Regions from separate parts of the Cellvibrio chitinivorans genome, predicted to be linked through region 3. Evidence: predicted binding sites of a transcription regulator. Region 3 holds the regulator's gene; each other region holds the start of a gene.
What was found. Region 3 encodes sigma-54, which starts transcription at its own class of promoters, with help from an activator protein. Its sites were predicted from a motif close to TGGCACANNNNTTGCNNT; they were not measured.
Positions count from the first base shown of each region.

Region 1 (7,563 bases), on a different contig from region 3:
CGAATTCCATTGATAGTGAACCTGTAGGTTGTTGCATAAATACAACGCCTGCGACAACGGCCAAGCAGGATGCAGCGACGGCGGAAATGACTGACGGTTTTTGCCAAAAAGGATGTTGAGCTGAATGCTGACGAGTGTTCATAGGATTCTTCCCGTGAGTGTTGGTGTCACGGGTAAGACGCAAGCGCTGGAAAAATCCTTGGACGATATTGGATTTTTTTTCAGCTGAGTTGTCGATGGCTTGCTTATCAAGTGCCTTTTTATCAATTGCCTTTTTATCAATTGCCTTTTTATCAATTGAATGGGCCGCCTCGAATGCAGCCATAGCCGCTGCCATATGTCGCGCTTTAGTATCTGCGTCGGGTGTGGGCGGTTGCTGCGCGAGCAAATCTTTCAATTCGTTGTCATTCATATCAGAGTGATTCATAGAGAAACTCCCCAGCTACCATCGGCTTGTTGCATGCGCTGAAGCTGTTTGCGAATTTCATGGAGGCGCCATGAAACAGTGGATTCTTTCAGTTGCAGCACCTCTGCTGCCTCGGCGTGGCTCAGACCTTCGCCATGAACCAGCAGTGCAGTCTCTTTAAAGCCTTCGCTCATCTGTTCCAGTTGTCGCAATAATTGCTGCAAGTAAATACTGGTTTCGGCAGTGAGATCGCTGCTGTGTTCAGCATCAATCACAGTGTCTATGTCGGCGTGTGCATGGCGATTCTGGCTTTTGTACCAGTCTTTGGCACAGTTGATCACCAAGCGATAGAGCCAACTGCTGAAGGCAGATTCAAACCGGAATTGCCCAAGGCTTTGTGCGAGTTTGATGCAAGCCAGTTGGGTGATGTCTTCAGCATCGGTGCGATTCCCACACCAGCGATAGGCGAAGCGGTGAATGCTGTCATAAGCCTCTGCCACTAATTGGGCAAAGGCTTGGCGATCACCGGTTTGAGCTGCGCGTATGAGTGTGTCGGAAGTGGGTAATACCATAGCGCCTTCAAGTGAATTGGATTTTGTTATTAGACGGCGGGATTACTCATATCCTTGGTGCAGATTTCAAGAATATTAGAATCTGTTTCCGTCTTCGCTTGGCAGGTATCGGATACGGCCGTGGGGTGCGACCAATCTATCTTGGGCACCAGCGGTCGATTTTTTTGCAGCTTGCAAATCAGGCGGAATATCCGCAAGCGCCAGCGCACCGCAAAGCTTGGGGTGAGCACTCCGGCCAGTATGGAATTAATCGCTTGGGGTAAGTTGAGGAGCGGGCGCGGCGACATAAAAACTTCGCAGGCATCATCGTCATAGTAGATGTCGATGAGTTGGCGCATATAGCCAATTTGCGTTTTCATGCGCGCGGTGTAATCCGCGTAGAGCTTGGCTGGGATCGCCTTAGCGGGTGAGGCCTGTGTATCGGAAATGGCATCGGCAATAGTGTCGGCAGCGAGCAAGCCGGATTCCAACGCGAGATAAACACCAGAGGAAAATACCGGGTCGATAAAACTGGCGGCATCGCCTGTTAGCAGGCAGTTGTCATGGCCAAATAGGTTGTAGGAAAAACTGTAGTCCGAATCGATCCGGTATTCGCCCAGCGCTGTGGCGGGCGCGAGGGCAGAGCTAAAAAAGGAGGACTCGCCAACTTTGCGCCAGAACACTGACTCCCAGGATTCGCCTTTCTCGCGCTTGGCATTTTTTTGCAAAACCACGCCGACCGAAGTGACTGTAGGTGAGATCGGAATCGCCCAGAACCAGGCATCTTGCAAGCGCATGATAATAATGTCGCCCGCCGCTTCACCGGTATCGCGCTGCATGTGTTCAAAGTGATTAAACACCGCCATGCGCCCTGGGTAGGGCAGTGGGGATTTTTCCAGTTTCATGGTTCGCCCCATGACGCAGTGTCTGCCGCTGGCATCTATCACCCAGTCTGCAGTGACGGTTGCGGCTTGGCCGTGATGTTCGGTGGCAATCTGCCATTGTTGATTGTGCCGCTGAACACTCATCACGGAGGTTTCTTCGCAAACTTGAGCGCCGAGGCTCTGTGCATGGCGCAGAAGAATCTCATCGAAGCGCGCGCGCTCGACCTGATAAGTCATTTCCAGACCGGGAATCCAGCCTTGCGCAAATACATTGCGCACAGTGCGCGAGCGATCAGCCAGCGTAAATTGCGCACCACGCTTCTCGATAAAACCGGCAGCGGCAACTTTGTCCCACACACCAATTTCTTTTAATACGCGGTTGCCATTGGGCAGCAGGGATTCGCCAATGTGAAAGCGCGGAAATTTTTCGCGCTCTAATACCAAGGCGTTGATTCCCCGCTGCGCCAAGCGGGAAGCTGCGACGCTCCCGGCGGGGCCGCCGCCAATAATGACAACAGGATAATGTGAGTGAATGGACATGGCTGGTGATGACATCGAAAACCCGGTAAATCCTGTTAGTTAGCTACGCTTAATTGCATGTTCTTGTTGATATCAGCCGCCACATTTTTAACCCAGCTCAGATAGTTGCGGTGAATGTAGCGTTTGCCGTCTTTTTCCTTGTAATCCAGATTGACGCTCGATACGTACTCAATGCGCACCTGCTTCAGATCGTGATAAATCGCAATGCGGGCAACATGGGAGCGCAGATTGAGTGTCGCATCGATTTTGCCCTGGCTTTCGCTGCTCACTACCCAGCCGCGGGTGGTCAACGCATGTTTAATACTGCCGACTACTTGAACTTCCACAAGTGATGACGGCACCGCGATTGGATCAGGGTTGATCAGCTCTGGAGCGGCGCTCGCGGAGACAGAGAAAAGCAATGCAAACGCAGTGACTAACGACCAATACAGCTGTTTCATACTAGTTAGTTGTTTCATACCAATTAGCTGTTTCATAAAAGCTCCTTGAAGTTGATTTTGTGAATAAATCGCAAATTTTTTGAACGCGCGAGTATAAGCATCAATGTCGCGTAAATCGAGGTTTAAGTGACCTGAGCAGCAGGTGCTATAGACTTGATGATTCCATTCATAGCCAGCACTAAGAGGAGCTAAAAAGCTAAGGTTTTGTGTCGGAATTATTTACATTTGAAAAATAAAAATGTGACGTGGTTATCTCTAATTTGTTGATAACAATGCCAAAAATAATGCTGGCCTGGATTTTGCTAATTTTGATGCCAAGTGGGTGAGTCTGCGGGTTCATCCACTGCCAGTCGAATATGGAATGGTGTTTCACCTGACTCTAGTTGATTGGATGGACTGGGTGTGAGCCTCTCCTAACACCCGTAATAGGAGGAGGGCAGCGGTTTGTTGCCCGTGTTAATTGACCAAACATGGAACTATCAAAATGATTAAATCCTTAAAAGTACTTTTTGCTGCTGCACTTTGCGCGTTATCCCTGAACAGCTTTGCGGGCATGATTGTTGATGTAGAGCGCGATGGTGTTGAGACCAAATTAAATACTTTCCAGAGCATTAGCTGGGTTCATGATATTAACGAATGGGGTTTTACTCCTGGTTCAGCTTTAAGCGCCAGTATTTCAATTGATATTAAAGACGATGCAAATGACCCATTTTGGTTTCCATTTGAATTGGCTCTGGTAAAGCTGGGCAATTTTGATTTTCAGGATGGCGGCGTTGAATTTGATGCAACTGAGACTTGGGTAGGTAACCTTGGTTTCAGTTCACTGGCTAAGTTAAATCTCGATGGTACTTTAGCTGTTACCGTGACAAGTTTGGCTGGTGACTTTATCGTGGGTAAGTCTACTCTGACCGTAAACGTTCCAGAGTCAAGCACCCTGATGCTGTTTGGCTTGGGTCTGCTGGGCTTGGGTGTAATGAGAAGAAAAGTTCGCGCTTAATTCTCTTGCTCCAGTCAAAAAAAACCGCTCACACCGAGCGGTTTTTTTATTCTGTCTAGTTGGTGTTCCAGAGAGTTAAAACTCATATTCAATCAGGCCGCGCAGATTATTCTCGGGCGTATCTTTATCCAACCCAAATAAGAATCCCAGCTCCCAGCGCAATTGTTGACGGCCAGAGAGTTTAATTGTGCCCATAAAGGCGGGGCCCACAGCCCAATCCTGATCGTCCAGATAAAGTTCAATTGCAGGTTCAAAGCTGGCACTGTAGCGATGGCGCAATTGTGCGCGCAACGCCGATTCAAATTCCGATTCAATATCACTGCCAAATTCATATTCGGCGATCAGATTGGCGGTAGCGACCCAGCGGCTGGCTAATTCTTTCTCCCATAAAAGACCTACAGCAAATTCATGGCTGCTAATATCTTTGGCTGTGCCTGCTTCCATTAATAAGCCCCAATCTGCCCAGTATTCTCCCTGCTCAGTGATTTGCCATTTCAACTCTGCTTCGTAACCGCGAATCTGTTCGCCTTCGTGAGTGATGGACTCAGTGAGCAAATAAACCTCGGTGAATAGTTTATCGTTCCAGGTGTAGCCTATGCCTGCACGATTTAATAATTCCTGCTCGCCTCCCAAGTCGCGCAAGGTAAAGCCATATTCAAGTTCGCGTTCATTTTGTTCGACATAGGGGTGATATACGCGATTCATTTCTGCCAACACCGGCATTGCGCAAGTCGATAGTGAAATTATTAGAGCGACAAAACTAAATTTTTTCATGGGTGATTGCTCGCAAACGCCACAAATGCCAAATCAACGCCAGCAATATTGGGGTGACGGTTGATAAATAGAAAATTCCCTGAACTAACGATGGGCGTGAATCATATCCGATAAGTGCATAAAGCAGCTCTCCTAGCCATGAATGCTCATTAACTAAAAAAGTGCTGTCCCAGAGTGGCGCTCCTGAGCTGAGTAAATCAATTTGCATTAGTTGTTTGGCTATTTGCATGGATAATCCACCCGCCCATAACTGAATCATCACGATAAACGAGGGGAAGAAAAATTTTTCAGGCATAAAGGAAAAACTGTAAAAAATAATTGCACCCAAACTCATGCCAATTCCTGCTCCAATCACTGCACCTATGAGAGCTGAAGAAAAAATCTCTGGACTGTGTGAAAACGCCGAGAGATAAATCCAAATTTCAGCACCTTCGCGCATCAGCGAAAAACTGACGATGACGATAAATAAACTGTATAACAGACGTGTATGTGTTAAATGATGAGCATCTGTGTTTTCTTCTGGAGCGTTAAACAGCGTTGGCAAGATCAGTAGGCCAAGCAGAACCACGCTAACGACTACTGCGAAGTAGAGTGCGGCATCCAACAATTCCTGCCCTCTACCATCAAACGCATCTGCAATTTCATAAGCGTAATGAGCTAATAAACCAGATCCGGCTATACCGGCAATTAGCGCCCACAGGCTCCAGCGGTAACTCAGCTCCAGTTTATTGCTGAGTGCCAGAAGCAGGCTGATAATCAGCGCTGCCTCCAGAACTTCGCGCAATATCAATAAAACGGCATCGAGCATATTAGTTCTCCACCTTGATCATGCCCTGCGCGGTCTTTGGGTTGAACTCACCAAAAAATGGATAATCGCCGGGGGGGAGCGGGCCGATAAAAATAATCGCTTTTGCACCGCCCATAATGACTTTTTCGCGGTTGAGTTCGTAGCTTTCAAATTCTTCCGGAGTGGGGTCGCGATTAATGATAATCAGCTTTACTTTGGTATTCGCAGGAATCGTCAATTGCGCCGGATAAAATAAATGGTCGCGAATTTCGATGGTAATTGTTGGTGTCTCTGCAGTGGCGAATTCGCTAAACAGAAGCAGCATGCCCAGTGCAATGCTAAGTTTCCATTTCATCTGTGTGATCCTTTTGATCATGCATTTCGAGTTTTTTTGCTTGGTGTGAATGTTGGTTTGCAGCAGCAAAGGTCACCATCACCAACAGGCCATGCCCCACTCGCGATTCAGTGAGTGAAATGCGCGCGGAATGTAAGCTGACGACTTGTTGAACGATAGATAAACCTAAACCGCAACCGGGCACTTTGGAGGTGTGGCGGTCGCCGCCCAAACGATAAAATCGATCAAACACGCGCTCGCGCGCATCGGCTGGAATTCCCGGGCCACTGTCCATCACCTCAAGCACAACATGTTTGCCGCGCAGCCAGGTATTGACAGCAAGCTGGCCGTTGTTGGGTGTGTATTTAATCGCGTTGCCTAGTAAATTATTGAGTAGGCTGGTTAGTGCTGTGCGGTCGCCGGAAATCCAGCATTCATCCCCATCAAATTCAATTTGGTGCTGCTTTGCATCCAATGCTGCGCTTTGCTCAACAATTGCCTGTTTCGCTAGTTGAGTCAGGTTAATGGTTTCAAAGGTTCCCATAAAATGGTCAGGCGTGGTTCGGTTGAGTAATAAAATTTGCTCAACCAAATAACTCATTCGCTCAATTCCCTGTTTCAATTTGTAAACTGAATCTGGTGCAGGGTTTAATTCGTGCTGCAAATTTTCGCAGTGAATTTTCAGTGCGGCGATAGGTGTTCGCAATTCGTGTGCGGCATCACCAGAAAAACGTTTTTCGCGTGCAAAGGAAGCATCCAGACGGCGCAATAAATCATTGGCGGACTGTGTGAGTTGTGCTAATTCAATCGGCATGTTTTTTTGCTTGAGTGGATGTAAGTCCGTTGCTTCTCGTTGGCGTAACTCTTGTGCAAGATTGGTAATGGGTTTAAGCCCCAAACCCAATACCCACCAAATGATCAATCCGATAAGCGGAATGGCCAAGACCATTGGGTATACCGCTTGCAAAATCATTGACTCCGCTAGGCGGTAGCGTTGATCAGCTCGTTCAGCGACGATAAACCAGCTGTTGCCATCGTTGCTGGGCGTGACTAATAAATGCCAACGATAGTCGTGAAAATTGGCAAATTGAAATCCATTTTCCAGTGGTGCTACTACTTGTGCGGGCATGGCCGCTGAGCGTGCGAGTAATTTTCCATCGGTCGCCACCCATTGAAACTCCAGTGAGGCTTCGGCAGCTAAAGTGCGCGCAGGAAATTGCAGCGGCAGCTGGGATTTATCTCGTTGCTCAAGGGATTGCGGCAGGGTGTAATTTAATAAATCGACCTGCTGTAACAAGCGCTGATTAAAAAGACGCTCAGCCTCATCCATACTGCCTAAATAACCACGCACTGCCGCTGCAAAATTTGCCAGCGTGACTATCGCCAATAAAATAATGACAAGGAATCCACGAATGGACTTCATGGGCGCGGCACCATGTAGCCAATGCCGCGTAGTGTTTTAATAAAATTGGCAGGCAATTTTTTGCGCAGGTTATGAATGTGAACTTCAATTGCATTGCTCGCTACTTCATCGTCCCAGGAATAAAGTTTTGCTTCCAGGCCTTCGCGCGTTTGAATAACGCCGACCTGCTCAACCAAGGTTTTTAGCAGCATATATTCGCGGCGCGATAAATTCAGTGCTTGGCCATCGAGTAGCGCTTCGTGGTGAGTGGTGTTGATACTCAGTGAGCCAATGGTAATGACGGATGAGGTCGCGTTGCCAAGTCTGCGTTCGAGTACACGCAGGCGCGCGAGTAGTTCTTCCAGTTCAAAGGGTTTGGTGAGGTAGTCATCTGCACCGGAATCCAGACCGATCACTTTTGCATGGGTACTGTCGCGTGCAGTAAGAA
Region 1 is NZ_JAYKKN010000003.1:309,336-316,898, reverse strand. Features, by position in the region: gene SPL68_RS11260 (vWA domain-containing protein) at 1-427, opposite strand, end outside; gene SPL68_RS11255 (RNA polymerase sigma factor) at 424-978, opposite strand; gene SPL68_RS11250 (NAD(P)/FAD-dependent oxidoreductase) at 1,008-2,396, opposite strand; gene SPL68_RS11245 (hypothetical protein) at 2,417-2,857, opposite strand; gene SPL68_RS11240 (PEP-CTERM sorting domain-containing protein) at 3,306-3,818, shown strand; gene SPL68_RS11235 (hypothetical protein) at 3,894-4,592, opposite strand; gene SPL68_RS11230 (FTR1 family protein) at 4,579-5,400, opposite strand; gene SPL68_RS11225 (cupredoxin domain-containing protein) at 5,402-5,734, opposite strand; gene SPL68_RS11220 (sensor histidine kinase) at 5,718-7,136, opposite strand; gene SPL68_RS11215 (response regulator) at 7,133-7,563, opposite strand, start outside.
Region 1: the regulator sigma-54 is predicted to act here: its motif matches at 3,110-3,127, upstream of SPL68_RS11240 (PEP-CTERM sorting domain-containing protein).

Region 2 (7,563 bases), on a different contig from region 3:
CACTACGCCAAACCCATGACCGCCAAACAACTGGAAAACCATTTCCGCAATGGCAAGTTTTACTTTGATGGCACTGTGATCCAGCTGGAGCCACACTTTAAAGTCGGGGCTTAATCGCCCCGCTTATCACCAAACCTAGCTCCGGCCTTTTTTACCTCAGCCCTTCCGTTTAGCCCTTACCGCGAGTTTTATTAGCGTGAGGACGAGCGTTTTCTTCTACGAAGGTCACTATCGCATCGGCGATATCTTTCTGGGTCGCGCCTTCAATGCCTTCCAAACCGGGCGATGAATTTACTTCCATCACCAATGGCCCGCGACTGGAGCGCAGCAAATCCACTCCCGCCACATGTAAGCCCATAGTCTGCGCCGCTTTGATCGCGGTGCGGCGTTCAGTAGGTGTAAGTTTGGTAACTTTGGCGGTGCCGCCGCGATGCAAGTTGGAGCGGAATTCACCTTCCTGCGCGGTGCGTTCCATAGCGGCAACGACTTTATCGCCAATCACAAAACAGCGTACATCACTGCCATTGGCTTCTTTGATAAATTCCTGTACCAAAAACTCCGCGCGCAGCTCACGAAATGCCTCGATCACACTCTCCGCCGCCTTTTGGGTTTCGGCGAGCACTATGCCGCGCCCTTGGGTGCCTTCACATAACTTCAATACCAACGGCGTACCACCAACCAGTTTGATCAGCTCCTTTGCGTCATGCACGTTATAGGCAAAACTGGTTTTTGGCAGACCTATCCCCTTACGGGACAAAAGTTGCAGCGCACGCAACTTGTCGCGCGAACGACCAAGGGCGATAGACTCGGTCAGGCAATACACACCCATCATTTCAAACTGGCGAATCACCGCCAGACCATAGTGAGTCACCGAGGCACCAATCCGCGGGATCACCGCATCAAAACCTTCCAAACGCTCGCCCATATACCAAATGGCCGGGCTGTCAGAGGCGATATCGATATAGCATTTGATAATGTCGATGACGCGCACATCGTGGCCGCGCTTGGTGCAGGCCTCGACCAAACGACGGGTGGAATAAAGGCGACGATTGCGCGACAAAATAGCAATTTTCATAAATGACCTGATAAAAAGATGGAGGGTAAAAAGAGAAATAGCGAATCGCTAAAGCGACGCCATTGCGGGCTGGTTTTTGTTTCCGCCCAATAAAAAGGATTTGCTGCTATCCACCCAAAAGCCCCGCTTGAGCGCACTGCGCCCGAGCAACATTCGAAACCGCATATTTTCCCGGTCGGTCAGCGTTACCTCGATCGACATACTGATGCCATTGATCAGTAAACAGGTGTCGATCACAAAACGCCGCTCACTGTGCCCACCAGAATCCCTCACCACGCGGGTATCTTTTACCGGCGCCTCGCACTCGATGCAGGTAAGACTATCCAGTTGCAGCGGGTGCAAACCAAACCTCACCCATTGCTTGCCATCCTTATCAAAGGGCGTCACATAGTAGGCATGCAAGGCACTGGTGCGCGCGCCCGTATCGACCTTGGCTTTGATCGCCGTAACCCCTAAATCGGGCAATCCCACCCACTCGCGCCAGCCAATCACTTCAGGTTGTTTTGTCACAGCCGGACACCTCGTTTTGGAGTCTATGGAACTCATAGAATAAGCTATCTGGATATAAGTAGAAGCAGCAGCATTACAAGCGCGCTTTGTACCCGAGTTCATGCGCAAGGTACACAGGAAAAATTTATTGCCAGCAAACGATTTTTCTTTTTTTTTTTTATTGGCTATGGTAAATAGCGCGGGTCAAATTTCCCTCTAGGGAATCTGACGCCACCCCTCTCTCTGTCAATGTTGGAGTAGTCTTATGTCAGTTGATGTAGAGTCGTCAGACAATGATCTGATGAGTGATAGCATCGAAGCCGATGATGAAGAGGCAACACCAAAGCTTACCGGCAAAGAAGCCAGCCAGCACACTTTGGAAATGCGTCGCAAAATCGAAGATCGTTTGGAACGTCGCCGTATTAAAGACCAATTAGGTTACGATGATCTTTCCGACTTGGACTTTTAAGTAAAAAAACGAACTACGTAAAAATTATCGATTCGGGATCGATCACACAGACCCGCAACAAACATGTGATCAGCCGCCAGTTTACTGGCGGCTGATATTTCTCCAGCCATTTCACGCACCACAGCATCTATTCCAAACGAATATTGTCCCAATACAGCATTTGTGGCTGCTCTAATTTATCCACAAACAATGCAAAGCCGCTAACCTCATCCAATTTCATTTCACGTTTGCGCGGCGCACTGCGAATATCATCCAGCGCGATTTGAATTTTATTCCAACCAGAATTGAGATTAAGCCGGCGATTAAATCGATCATCAAATCGATTATTGCCTGCATCATGTTGACGGTCGGAAATTTTTAGCACCACCATTAGCGGCGCCGCATCGGGATTGTAAAAATCCATCGTCAAGTAAGTGTATTTGCTCCAGTCGCCGTAAGGCCCCAATAAACGCAAACCGGCATATTGGCGAGTGCTAAAGGTAATCGCTAACGAGTGGGAACCGTTAGCAGCCAAATTATCCGCCTGCCGGGTTTCAGCGATATTGGGATGCGCAACAACCTGCTGCATTTCATAGCGTGATTCAAAATTGTTAAGCAGCGGAAACTGATTACGCATCGCAAGATTGGCAACTCCCGCGTCCAGCACCGACAAGGCCAACGGCAAAACCAGCAGACTGCTAATGCCGCGCAACCACCAGATTAATGGCCGGGGTTTCTGCCCCCAAAATAATCCCAACCAAACGCCAAATAAATTGTGCAGCACATCATCTAGATTAGAATTTCGCCCGACAAACTTCTGCACAAATTCAATCAAACACCCGACTGCAATTGCGATTAACGTCACCAGCAACCAAGCGCGCCAAGTGGTTAGCGGCTTGTAGGCTTGCACCAACAACATCAAGATCGAAAAAAAAATAATGTGGCCGAAATTCCACAGCTGATTAAAAAAAACCGACGAAAAATTATCTGGTCCACCGACAAAGAAAAACGGCACAATCAACAGAACAAAAAATCCAGACAACCAGGAAGGCAAGCTCACTTTCACAACAAAACCCCTTTAATACTGCGAGTAGCCCATCCCATTAAATTGCTTGGCAAGGTTGGTTGCATAGTTATCCGTCATGCCACTGATGTAATCGAGCACGGACATTAGCGCCTGATACTCATAGTTGTTTGCACGCAAGTTCACATCAGGGTGGAAATTGTTTTCACCAATCAATGCCATCACGCGATTATCCTTGTAGGTCATTTTTGCCGGATCGCCGAGCGATGCATAAACCGCAGAACAAATAGTATTTAACAAGGTGCCAATAACCGTATAAGCACCAATTTCCAATTCAACCCGGCGCGAGTGATTAAAAATTTTCTTTTTGGCCAAATCTTTTGCGGCTTGCACTGCATTTTTTACTTTAGGATCACAGAGTGAAATCAAATCGCTTTCAACTTCGCCGCGCAAAAAAGCATCCTGGTGTTTGATAAACGCAGCGGTTCCTGCATTGATAAACGCATCGATTACCTTGCCACGCACCAAGGCAGGCTTTCTTCCATCGTTTACTTTTTTCAACAATCGCTCCAACTCCGACAACTGCGCAGAATCAGCGATTACCGGATGCAACAATTCGTAGATTTCATTCCAGTTGAGAATGCCCATCTCCAAGCCATCTTCCAGATCAATAATGCCGTAGCAAAAATCGTCCGCCGCCTCCATTAAATACACCAGCGGATGACGACAATACCAATCAGTACCCAGCTCGATTAATCCGGTTTTTTGTGCGATCTCATGCACATGCTTTAGCTCAGTTTGAAAAATTCCATATTTGGAATCCTTAGGGCGCAGCCCAGAAACCGTTGGCGATGAAGTCCAGGGATATTTCATCGATGCTGCAAGCGTTGCATAAGTCAGCCGCATACCATCGTGAAACTGGTGATACTCAGATGTTGTGAGCACACGCAAACCCTGCGCATTGCCCTCAAACACACGAATATCATCCTGCTCTGCGGGCGATAAATTTTTTAAAAAATCAGCGCCTTCTTTTTGAAACCAGTTGCGGATGGCATCTTCACCCGTATGACCAAAAGGCGGGTTGCCAATGTCATGCGCCAAACAGGTTGCCTGCACAATATCACCAATATCCGTCGGCCAAATATGCGCAGGTAAATCTCCTTTATCACGCAACGCCTGCCCCACCCGAATCCCCAAAGTACGCCCCACACAAGCCACTTCCAAACTGTGTGTCATACGATTATGAATGTGATCATTAGTCGCAAGTGGATGCACCTGCGTTTTGCGCGCAAGCCGACGAAACGCGCCAGAGAAAATAATCTTGTCGTGATCCGAGTGAAACGGCGAACGCCCCTCTTCATGTTTCGCACTGCGATTCCCCAAGCGGTCTGCACAGAGAAGTTGGTTCCAGTTCATGGGCATAGATAAATCCTTAACCTTTTTAAAATATGTCACTGTTTGAAATGCCGGCTTGCTATCCGATCATGTCATCTCAAAACCGCAAAAAATTGAGATGAACTATGAAGTATCGCCCTCTATATCTCAATATTTGTGATTTTTGAGATGAACCGAGATATGAATGCGGCGGCCTAGGCGCACCATCATGCAGCCCATGATTTTTTTGAGCGCACAAGATCAGCGCACAAATTCATATCCAAATACCTGCATTTAGGCTGATCATAGCTTCCCGCCTACGTCATTTAACCCATTGAATACAAAGGTTTTTGCGCTTTTCCAGACAAGGGAATTTGCGAACAATTTTCAATTGGCATGGTTTCTGCTGAATACAAACTTGTATCCAAGATTGTATTTAGATTTAACGCGCAGGAACCATAATGACGCAAGAACTCACTACTACTGGCTGGACTATCAACGAATGGCTGAATGCCTATCGCATTCAAGGTCTTGCCCCGCGCACGTTATTGAGCAGCTTACGTGCGCAACTCAGTCACAGCGATAACAGCTGGATTTATATCGCCTCGGCTGAAGAGTTGAGCACACAAATTGACGCGCTGGAAACACTGGGAGATCCAACTCACCTCCCGCTTTATGGTGTTCCTTTTGCGGTTAAAGACAACATTGATGTAGCAGGACTTCCGACCACTGCAGCCTGCCCCGCGTTTACCTATATTCCTAAAGTTGATGCCACTGCCGTTGCACAACTCAAAAAAGCTGGCGCGATTGTGCTCGGCAAAACCAATCTCGATCAATTTGCTACCGGCCTTGTCGGCACTCGCTCACCTTACGGCGCGGTCTCCAACTCTTTTAAACCGGACTACGTTTCTGGTGGCTCAAGCTCTGGTTCTTCCACTACTGTTGCGCGCGGCTTAGTGCCGTTTAGTTTAGGCACCGACACAGCAGGTTCTGGGCGTGTGCCAGCAGGGTTTAACAATATTGTCGGACTCAAACCAACCAAAGGTCGCTTCAGTACAACTGGTGTAGTACCTGCTTGCCGCAGTCTGGATTGCGTGTCGATTTTTTCACTGACGGTTGATGATGCCGAACTGGTTGCATCAATTATGGAAGCATTTGATAGCGCCGATGGCTATTCGCGCAAAGCTGCTGCTGCAACCTATTTTTCATCCAAACCACGCCTTGCAATTCCCTCTTCTCCCAACTGGTTTGGCGATGAACAAGCAAAATCGGCATGGGAAACTTCACTCGAAAAAATGCGTTCATTGGATGTGGAACTGATCGAATTGGATTTCACGCCCATGTTTGCACTCGCACAAATTTTGTATGGCGATGCCTGGGTTGCAGAGCGCCATGCAGCGATTGGCGATTTTATGAAAGATCATGCCAGCGAGATGAATGAGGTTGTGCGCAGCATTGTTGAGCAAGCGGTAAATTTCTCAGCGACAGATTTATTTAAAGCGGAATACCAGCGTGCAAATCTCGCACGCAAAATCCAAACACTCATGAGCAGTGTTGATGCACTATTAGTGCCCACCTCGCCGCGCCACCCAACCATTGCTGATGTTGCTGCTGATCCGATTGCCGTTAACAGTCAACTTGGTACTTACACCAATTTTGTGAATCTGGCTGACTGCTCAGCACTTGCACTCCCTGCGACCATGCGAGCAGACGGCTTACCTTTTGGCATCACCTTAATTGCACCTGCATGGCAAGACGCAGCCCTCGCCGCCTTCGGAAAAAAATGGCATGCGGCCACAGCGTTAACACTGGGTGCGCTTGATAAAAAACAACCAGAATATATTCCGTCAACTACCGCACCGGCTGGTTATGTACGCCTCGCGGTAGTAGGCGCACACCTCACTGGAATGCCTCTGAATGTGCAACTGCAAGAGCGCAATGCCTTGTTTGTTGAGAGCACATTTACTGCAAAAAATTATCGCCTGTTTGCACTACCCAACACCACTCCACCTAAACCCGGATTAATTCGCACAGAAGATGAAGGTGCAGAAATTATTGTGGAATTGTGGGATGTACCCGTGCAGCACTTTGGCAGTTTTGTTGCGCTAATTCCTGCCCCATTAGGCATTGGCACACTCACGCTAAAAGATAGTCGCGAAGTAAAAGGTTTTATCTGTGAAGGCGCTGCCGTGAATGGTGCAAAAGATATTACGCATCTGGGTGGCTGGCGGGCTTATATCAAATCACTACAAAAGTAATTAAAAATTACAGCCGGAGAAGGAAAATGTTAAAGACCGTACTTATCGCTAACCGCGGAGAAATCGCAGTTCGCATCGCCAAAACCCTGAAAAAAATGGGTATTGAATCAGTTGCCGTTTATTCCGATGCAGATCGCAACTCCGCTCACGTGACTGCTTGCGATAAAGCTATCTGTCTTGGCGGCAATACGGCAGCCGAAAGTTATTTGAAGGCCGATTTAATTCTCGCGGCCGCCAAAGAAACTGGTGCCCAAGCGATAATTCCCGGCTACGGATTCCTCTCTGAAAACGCAAAATTTTGTGAGCAATGCGAAGCCGAAGGCATTGCATTCTGTGGCCCTACTCCTGCGCAAATCCGCGAATTTGGTTTAAAGCACACCTCGCGCGAAATCGCTGAAAAGGCCGGTGTCCCACTTACTCCCGGCACAGGTTTGTTAAATTCTATTGAAGAAGCCGTTAGCTCAGCCGCTGAACTCGGCTATCCGGTGATGTTAAAAAGCACCGCCGGTGGTGGTGGTATTGGTTTGACCCGCTGTAACAACGAAGCCGAATTAATCGCCGCTTATGAAAGTGTTAAGCGTTTAGGCCAAAACTTTTTTAGCGATAGCGGTGTATTCCTCGAACGTTTTGTCGATAACGCCCGTCACGTAGAAGTGCAAATATTTGGTGATGGCAACGGCAATGTACTCGCACTCGGCGAACGCGATTGTTCGCTGCAACGCCGCAACCAAAAAGTGGTTGAAGAAACTCCCGCCCCTAACCTGCCAGCAGCAACACGCGAAAAATTATTGGCTGCCTCCAAAAGTTTGGGTGAAGCCGTAAATTATCGCTCTGCCGGAACTATTGAATATATTTACGATGCCGCGCGCGATGCCTTTTACTTTTTGGAAGTAAA
Region 2 is NZ_JAYKKN010000003.1:250,774-258,336, forward strand. Features, by position in the region: gene SPL68_RS10940 (putative bifunctional diguanylate cyclase/phosphodiesterase) at 1-114, shown strand, start outside; gene rimK (30S ribosomal protein S6--L-glutamate ligase) at 170-1,075, opposite strand; gene SPL68_RS10950 (ATP-dependent zinc protease family protein) at 1,124-1,585, opposite strand; gene SPL68_RS10955 (PA3496 family putative envelope integrity protein) at 1,830-2,033, shown strand; gene SPL68_RS10960 (VanZ family protein) at 2,161-3,078, opposite strand; gene SPL68_RS10965 (deoxyguanosinetriphosphate triphosphohydrolase) at 3,091-4,458, opposite strand; gene atzF (allophanate hydrolase) at 4,872-6,668, shown strand; gene uca (urea carboxylase) at 6,695-7,563, shown strand, end outside.
Region 2: the regulator sigma-54 is predicted to act here: its motif matches at 4,803-4,820, upstream of atzF (allophanate hydrolase).

Region 3 (7,563 bases):
GGCGTCATCGCCTTCCACACTGACTTCTAAAGGGGTGCCTTGGCTGGCGGCCAGTAGCATTAATGACATCACACTTTTGGCATCGGCCCAGTTGCCTTCGCCTACACGCGCCTGCACCTTGGCCTGATACTGGTTGGCTAGAGTTGCAAGCTTGGCGGCCGCGCGGGCATGGAGACCGCGTTTGTTGATGATGTCGAGAGTTTCGGTGTACATGATCTAGTGTTTTTTGTGTTTGTTAATATCGCGATGACGAACCTGCACATCGCTAAATATCTGGTCGAAGTGTTTTTGTAAGCGTTCGGATAAGTACACTGAGCGGTGTTGTCCGCCAGTACAGCCAATAGCGATAGTGATGTAGCTGCGATTATTAGCCTGATAGCGCGGCAACCAGCGGGCCAGATAATGCTCGATATCCTCGTACATCTCCTTCACGGTCACCTGCTCTTCAAGAAAATCGATGACCTCCTGGTCCTTACCTGTCTGTGGGCGCAAGCTGGGCTTCCAATGCGGATTGGGCAGGCAGCGGGCATCGAATACCAAATCTGCATTAACAGGTACGCCGTGTTTGAAACCAAAGGATTCAAACAAAATCGCCATGGTCGATTCACTGCGGCCAACCACGCGCTCTTTTACCAAGTCGCGCAATTCATGCAGATTAAGATGACTGGTATCGATTACCTGATCGGCGCAGTCACGGATCGGCTCTAGCAGTGCATCTTCTGCACTGATTGCTTCCTCCAAACTGGTGTGCTTGTCAGACAGCGGGTGTTTGCGGCGGGTTTCACTGAAGCGTTGAATTAATACCGCTGGCTGCGAATCCAGAAACAGGGTTTGGAAGGGCAGGTGCGCCTCTTTGAGCGTGCTAATCATCTGCGGGAAGATCGCCAAATCTTGCCATGCATTGCGCACATCTATACCAATCGCAAAGCGGTGTTGGTCATCTTTGTGGATTTGAATCTGGGCGACTAATGCGGGTAGGAGGCTAACGGGCAGGTTATCAATACAGTTGAAACCCACGTCTTCAAGGACGTGAAGCGCTGTACTTTTCCCCGAGCCGGACAGGCCGCTGACAATCACCAGATGCATAAGCAAATCCTGATAATGAAAAATCTATTTAATTGGTAAGTGCAGCTTCAAACAGTGCTTCATTACTACTTGCCGCACGCAGGCGTTGGCGATAGTCACTTTTGTTCAGCGCTTCAGCCAAGGCAGCGAGTGTTTGCAAGTGTTCGCTGTGCGCATCTTGCGGCACTAACATGGCAAACAGAATATCGACAGGTTGTGAATCGATAGCATCAAATTCGATTGGGTCAGCCAAGGTAATCAAGGCGCCAACCGTGCCACTGCAGTGTTCGATGCGACAGTGGGGGATGGCAATGCCGTGGCCAATGCCAGTAGAGCCGAGGCGTTCGCGGCCAATCAGACTGCGGAAGAGTTCGTCGGCGTCAATGTCAGGAATATCCTGGGCAATGGTATTGGCCAAAATTTCCAGAGCGCGTTTTTTACTGCCCGCTTCAATACCGCACAGGGTGCGGCCGGGGCTAATCAGGGATTGAATTTGCATGGCAAGGTATGCTGGGCATCTCTCAATAAGGAATGCCGGCACCCTGGGTAAGGGTGGCGGCATCGGGTCTATTAATGATGTGAGCGTCCGCGGGTTAGCGGTGGCTGCGCATCTTCTCTTTGTGCTTGATCAATTGGCGGTCGAGCTTATCGACCAATGCATCAATTGCGGCATACAGATCTTCATGAGTTGCATCGGCAAATATATCTTTGCCGCTAACATGAATAGTGGCTTCAGCTTTTTGGATTAATTTGTCTACCGAGAAGATGACATTGGTGCTCGTGATGCGGTCGTGGTGATTGTTCAGTCGATCCAGCTTGCCGGTAACGTAATCTCTCATCGAATCAGTAACTTCTACGTGGTGACCGCTGATATTTATTTGCATAGAAACTTCCTCTCGCTAGAAACAAAAACGGTTGCGGGTTGCGCAACCCTCGCATACATCCATTCATTCTCATCCGAACTTTTGATAGGTGTTCTAACCTGTGATTTCTACGGGCTATCTCATTGCGTACCCGAAATCATATGTTTAGTTCCCGTTGTGATTTGACGGGAGCTAATTAAATCGTTTTGCGTTCATTAGACGGTGGAATATTGAGCGATTCCCGATACTTGGCGATGGTGCGGCGCGCAACCTGGATACCTTGCTCCGCAAGTAAATCAGTAATTTTGCTATCGCTCAGTGGCTTCTTGGGATTTTCGGCGCTCACCAGTTTTTTGATGATGGCGCGAATCGCCGTGGATGAGCACTCGCCGCCGCTATCGGTGCTGACATGGCTGGAGAAAAAGTATTTCAGCTCAAAAATACCCTGTGGGGTGTGCATGTATTTTTGGGTGGTCACACGCGAAATAGTGGATTCGTGCATTTCTACAATTTCGGCAATATCGTGCAGCACCAGCGGTTTCATCGCCTCGGGACCGTAATCCAAAAAGCCGCGCTGCTTTTCGACGATGCAGCTCGCTACTTTGAGTAGTGTTTCGTTACGGCTTTGCAGGCTTTTCAGGAACCAGCGCGCTTCTTGTAGGTTGTCTTTCAGGAAGGTGTTGTCGCTGCTGGAATCGGCACGCTTGACCATGGAGGCATAGTCGGCATTGATCCGTAAGCGCGGGGCGATATCCGGGTTTAGCTCAACAATCCAGCGGCCATCGCGCTTTTCCACGAATACATCGGGCACGACATATTCGGTATCGCCGGTGGCAATCATGTCGCCCGGGCGTGGGTTTAAGCTTTGGATTAACGCGACCGCCTGACTCAATTCTGCTTCTTTGAGTTTGGTGCGGCGCATTAACTGGCGATAATCGCGGCTGCCAAGCACCGGCAAATACTGTTTTACGATCAGCTTGGCTGAGTCTAGAAGTGGTGTTTTGGGGTCAAATTGCTGCAATTGCACCAGCAGACACTCGGACAGGTTTTGGCTGCACACACCGCAAGGGTCAAACTGTTGCAGGAGTTTTTGTACTGCAACAACTTCATCCAGCTCCAGCTCTTCCAAATCGCTGCCCATGCCTTCGAAGATTTCTTCGATGCTGATGGAGAGCATGCCGCTGGGTTCTACTGCATCAATAATGGCCATGGCCAGAATGCGGTCGCGATCCGACATGGGAGTCAGATTCAGTTGCCACATCAAGTGATCATAGAGGGAGTCAGTTGCGGCGCGACGGCTTTCAAAATCGCTGTCTTCGTTGTCGTAATTACTGCCGCTGCCGCTTGAAGAAGCTTGGTAAACATCATCCCAGCTGGTATCTACCGGCAGGTCGCTTGGGATTGAGTCGCTCCAGTCACCGCTGTCGGCGCTGAAGCTGTCGCCTTCGCCGTACACATCGCTATCACCAAAGGATTCGGTATCGCCACTGAAGCTTTCGCTTTCACCAAAAGAGTCGCCACTGTCGTTGTAGTTATTGCTTTCGTTGTAGTTGTCAGTAGCTGATGAGAAGTTTTCGCTGGCGGTAAAGTCGGTGCCGTGGTCGGTTCCAGCTTCGGCGGCGATTTCCAATTGGCGCGTGTAATCCGTCTGATCCTGTTCGCTGCCTTCGTATTCCGTGGATGAGCTGGGAGAGTCATAGCCCTCTTCGACTTCCAGCATAGGATTGGAATCGAGCGCTTCCTGAATCTCTTGTTGCAGGTCCAATGTCGATAATTGCAAAAGGCGAATAGCCTGTTGCAACTGGGGAGTCATGGTCAGCTGTTGACCGAGTTTGAGCTGGAGAGATTGCTTCATTATGTGAACGACAAACCCTTATAAAGCAGGATGAAAAACATCAGATAGGTGGAGTTTAGTCAGGGTTTGGCGCGCAAGCAATACGGCTAAGCAAGCTTTGTGCCTAATGAATAAAGATTGTTACTTGTCAAGTTGTTTGTGTGTTGCCTATGGTGCTGTTGAACGGTGTTTGGTAACACACAAACATTTGAAATTCTGGCTTTAGAGGCGGAAGTGTTCGCCTAGATAAACTTCGCGCACCTTGCTATTACTCAGTACGGTGTCGGCATTGCCTTCGGCAATAATGTGGCCTTCGCTCACGATATAAGCTGTTTCACAGATATCCAGTGTCTCGCGTACGTTGTGATCAGTAATCAGGACACCGATGCCGCGATCTTTCAGGTGGCGAACAATCTCTTTGATATCGTTTACCGAAATAGGATCAACCCCGGCAAAGGGTTCGTCGAGCAGGATAAATTTAGGGTCAGTTGCCAGCGCACGAGCGATTTCCACCCGGCGGCGTTCACCGCCAGACAGTGCCATACCCTGACTGTCGCGGATGTGAGTGATGTGAAATTCGTTCAGCAGCGACTCCAGTTTTTCGTTGCGCTGCGCGCGATCCAAATCCTTGCGCGTCTCCAGAATCGCCATGATGTTATCGGTCACTGTGAGCTTGCGGAAAATCGACGCTTCTTGCGGCAAGTAGCCAATGCCTGCGCGAGCGCGGCCATGAATTGGCAGATTGGTGAGATCGAGATCATCGATAAAAACAGTGCCGTTATCGGCAGGAACCAAGCCTGCAATCATATAAAAGCAGGTAGTTTTGCCTGCGCCGTTAGGACCTAGCAGGCCGACGATGTGGCCACTTTCTACGGTGATGGACACATCGATAACAACCTGACGTTTTTTGTAGCTTTTGGCGAGGTGGCGTGCGTGCAGACTAGGCATAAAGATTATTGCGCAGCGTTGGAAGATGATTGGGAGGAGCGTGGGGCTTTGTTGCCACGCTGGATAATCTCGATGTCGCCACCCTTGGGCGGAATAACAATTTCGATGCGTTGACCTTGACCGGTTGTGCTCTTGGTGCCAGCGGCTTTCATCACTTCTTTAAGCAGATCGTAATCAATGTGCGGGCCACTCATGACTGCGCCGTTTTGCTCGACCGACGCATCCTCAATCAATATCAGGTGTTCATTGTTGGGTGTATAGGTGATTTGTTTTGCGGCAGCGGTGACTATGCCTTGATCATGATCGGGTTGCTGCTGAAAGCGCGCAGGGCTACCAGTGGCGATCATCTTCTCCACGCTGCTGTCGGGGTTGGTGTGAATCACAATCGAATCGGCTGAAATTTTTAATGAGCCTTGTGAAATTGTTACCGAGCCCGTGTAGGTGGCGACGCCATTTTTTTGGTCAACGGTCAGGTTGTCGGCCGAGCCGCGAATGACTTCGTTTCTGTCATCGGGTAATGCTTGAGTGGTGGTGCTGTAGCCAATTACTACAGACGTCATCGCCAACAGCAATGGGGATAAAAAAGTACGGAATTTAGCGGGGATCATAAACAGCCTTAACCTGGGACTTTAATTGCAGCCGACTCTGAGCCAGGTCGGCATCCATACCTATGGCATCTATCTGACCTTTAGCGCTGCGCATCTTAACAGCTTTGTCGGTCTCCGCGAATTGTTCGCGTGCGCGCACCAGTAATTCTGATGTGGTGATTTGAATTAACCCCTGTGTTGGCGTCTGCTGCTGAATCAAAACGTTATCGATTAGGCGCAGCAAGTGCCCATTGGTTTCGCTGCGGCCGGTCTCGGCGGTAACCTGCCAGGGCGCGTTGGTTTCGACATCGTAAAACGCCATTTTTGGCTGCGCGATCAGTGTGTAATCCTCGGCGGTTGGGCCTTCGGGATTAATCTGGTAGTGAGTGGCAAGCGGTGTTTCCAGCTGAAAGTGCAGTTTGCCTTGGGGATCGAATTCGCGCGTTTTAATATCTTCCATATAAAACTGCGGGAAGCTGCTGGTGTTGTAATTGTGCTCGGCCAGCTCAGGTTTTTGGCGTAGAGAAAAGGCGAAGTAACCGATTGCCAGTACTAGAGCGACCAACCAAGGCGCTGGTATATGTTGGTGGATTTTATTCATGCGCTGCATTAATGACATGACTAATCCTTGCCGTGATTAGCTAGATAGGGCGCAAGTGCTGCATCAAAAGTACCTTGCGCTTGCATGATGAGATCGCAAGCAGCGCGCACAGCGCCTTCGCCGCCGCGCTCGCGGCTCTGCCAGTGGGCACGAGTTGCCACGCTCGTATGAGCGTTGGCCACGGTGAGCGCAAGTCCTACACGAGTCATTACGCTCAGATCGGGCCAGTCATCACCCATAAATGCGATCTCGCTCAATTCATAGGAATGGCTTTGTAATATCTCTTGCAAGGCTTCCCACTTGTCTTCGCGCCCTTGTACCAGTATTTCGATGCCGAGATCACTCGCGCGGCGCGCGACCAAGTGGCTGGTGCGGCCAGTGATAATGCCGACTTTTACACCGCTTTTTTGCAGCGCCTTCATGCCTTGGCCGTCGAGGGTACTGAAGGATTTAAACTCCTCACCATTGTTGCCAAAGTAGAGGCGGCCATCGGTGAGTACACCATCGACATCGAGTAATAGTAGTTTGATTTGCGCTGCGCGTTGATTTACTTCTTGAGGTGTGAGCAGGTTAGAGGTCATGCGGGTTTCCATTGATCAGATAATCCCTGCGCGCAGCAGGTCATTGATTTTTACGACACCAACCAGCTTTTTTTGTTCGTTGGTAATCAGTAATACGTTAATTTTTGCTTGTTCCATTAGTGCTAGTGCTTCGGCGGCAAGGGTGTTTTCGCGCAGCATTTTGGGGGATGTATTCATTAATGTGCCAACCTTGGCGGTGCGGATATCAACGCCGCGATCAATGCAGCGGCGCAGGTCGCCATCGGTAAATATGCCGAGTAACTGATCGCCTTCCATTACCGTAGTCATGCCAAAGCCTTTGTCGGACATCACCATGAGTGCATCGAGCATTTGGGTGTCGGGCGATACGCGCGGAATATTGTCACCACTGTGCATAACATCGGTGAGGCGCAACAGGAGCTTGCGTCCGAGCGCGCCGCCGGGGTGGGAAAAGGCAAAGTCTTCCGCAGTAAAGCCGCGCGCCTCCAGCAGAGCGATGGCGAGTGCATCGCCCATGACCAAGGTGGCAGTGGTGCTTGATGTGGGGGCAAGGTCGAGCGGGCAGGCTTCGTGTACGACGCTGATGTCCAGATTGATTTCTGCCACTTCGCCCAAAGTGGATTGGGCATTGGCGGTCATGCTAATGATCTTGATTCCCGCGCGTTTGAATAGCGGTAGCAGGGTGACGATTTCGTTGGATGAGCCCGAGTAGGAAATGGCCAGTACAATATCGTTTTTTGTGATCATGCCCAAATCGCCGTGGCTGGCTTCGCCCGGATGCACAAAGAAAGCGGGGGTGCCGGTACTGGCCAAGGTTGCTGCGATTTTGCTACCTATGTGGCCTGATTTGCCCATGCCAGTGACGATAATGCGGCCGCTGCAATTCAGGATCATCTCGCAAGCGGCGGTAAACTGGCCATCGATACGTTCGCTCAAGGCGCTTACTGCGTCCGCTTCGAGGCGGATGGTGCGTAGGGCGGAGCTGACATAATCGAACGCGGTCATAGGCGGTTCCAGAGCTTGGGGGAGTTCAGTCCGGCATTATAACTTTCAGTAAGGGGATGGCGAGGGATGTTTACGTCTTTTTTCCTGCCGGATTCTTATC
Region 3 is NZ_JAYKKN010000005.1:5,203-12,765, reverse strand. Features, by position in the region: gene SPL68_RS13860 (HPr family phosphocarrier protein) at 1-213, opposite strand, end outside; gene rapZ (RNase adapter RapZ) at 217-1,086, opposite strand; gene ptsN (PTS IIA-like nitrogen regulatory protein PtsN) at 1,115-1,564, opposite strand; gene hpf (ribosome hibernation-promoting factor, HPF/YfiA family) at 1,659-1,949, opposite strand; gene SPL68_RS13840 (RNA polymerase factor sigma-54) at 2,125-3,783, opposite strand; gene lptB (LPS export ABC transporter ATP-binding protein) at 3,985-4,710, opposite strand; gene lptA (lipopolysaccharide transport periplasmic protein LptA) at 4,716-5,318, opposite strand; gene lptC (LPS export ABC transporter periplasmic protein LptC) at 5,305-5,916, opposite strand; gene SPL68_RS13820 (KdsC family phosphatase) at 5,919-6,479, opposite strand; gene SPL68_RS13815 (KpsF/GutQ family sugar-phosphate isomerase) at 6,495-7,463, opposite strand.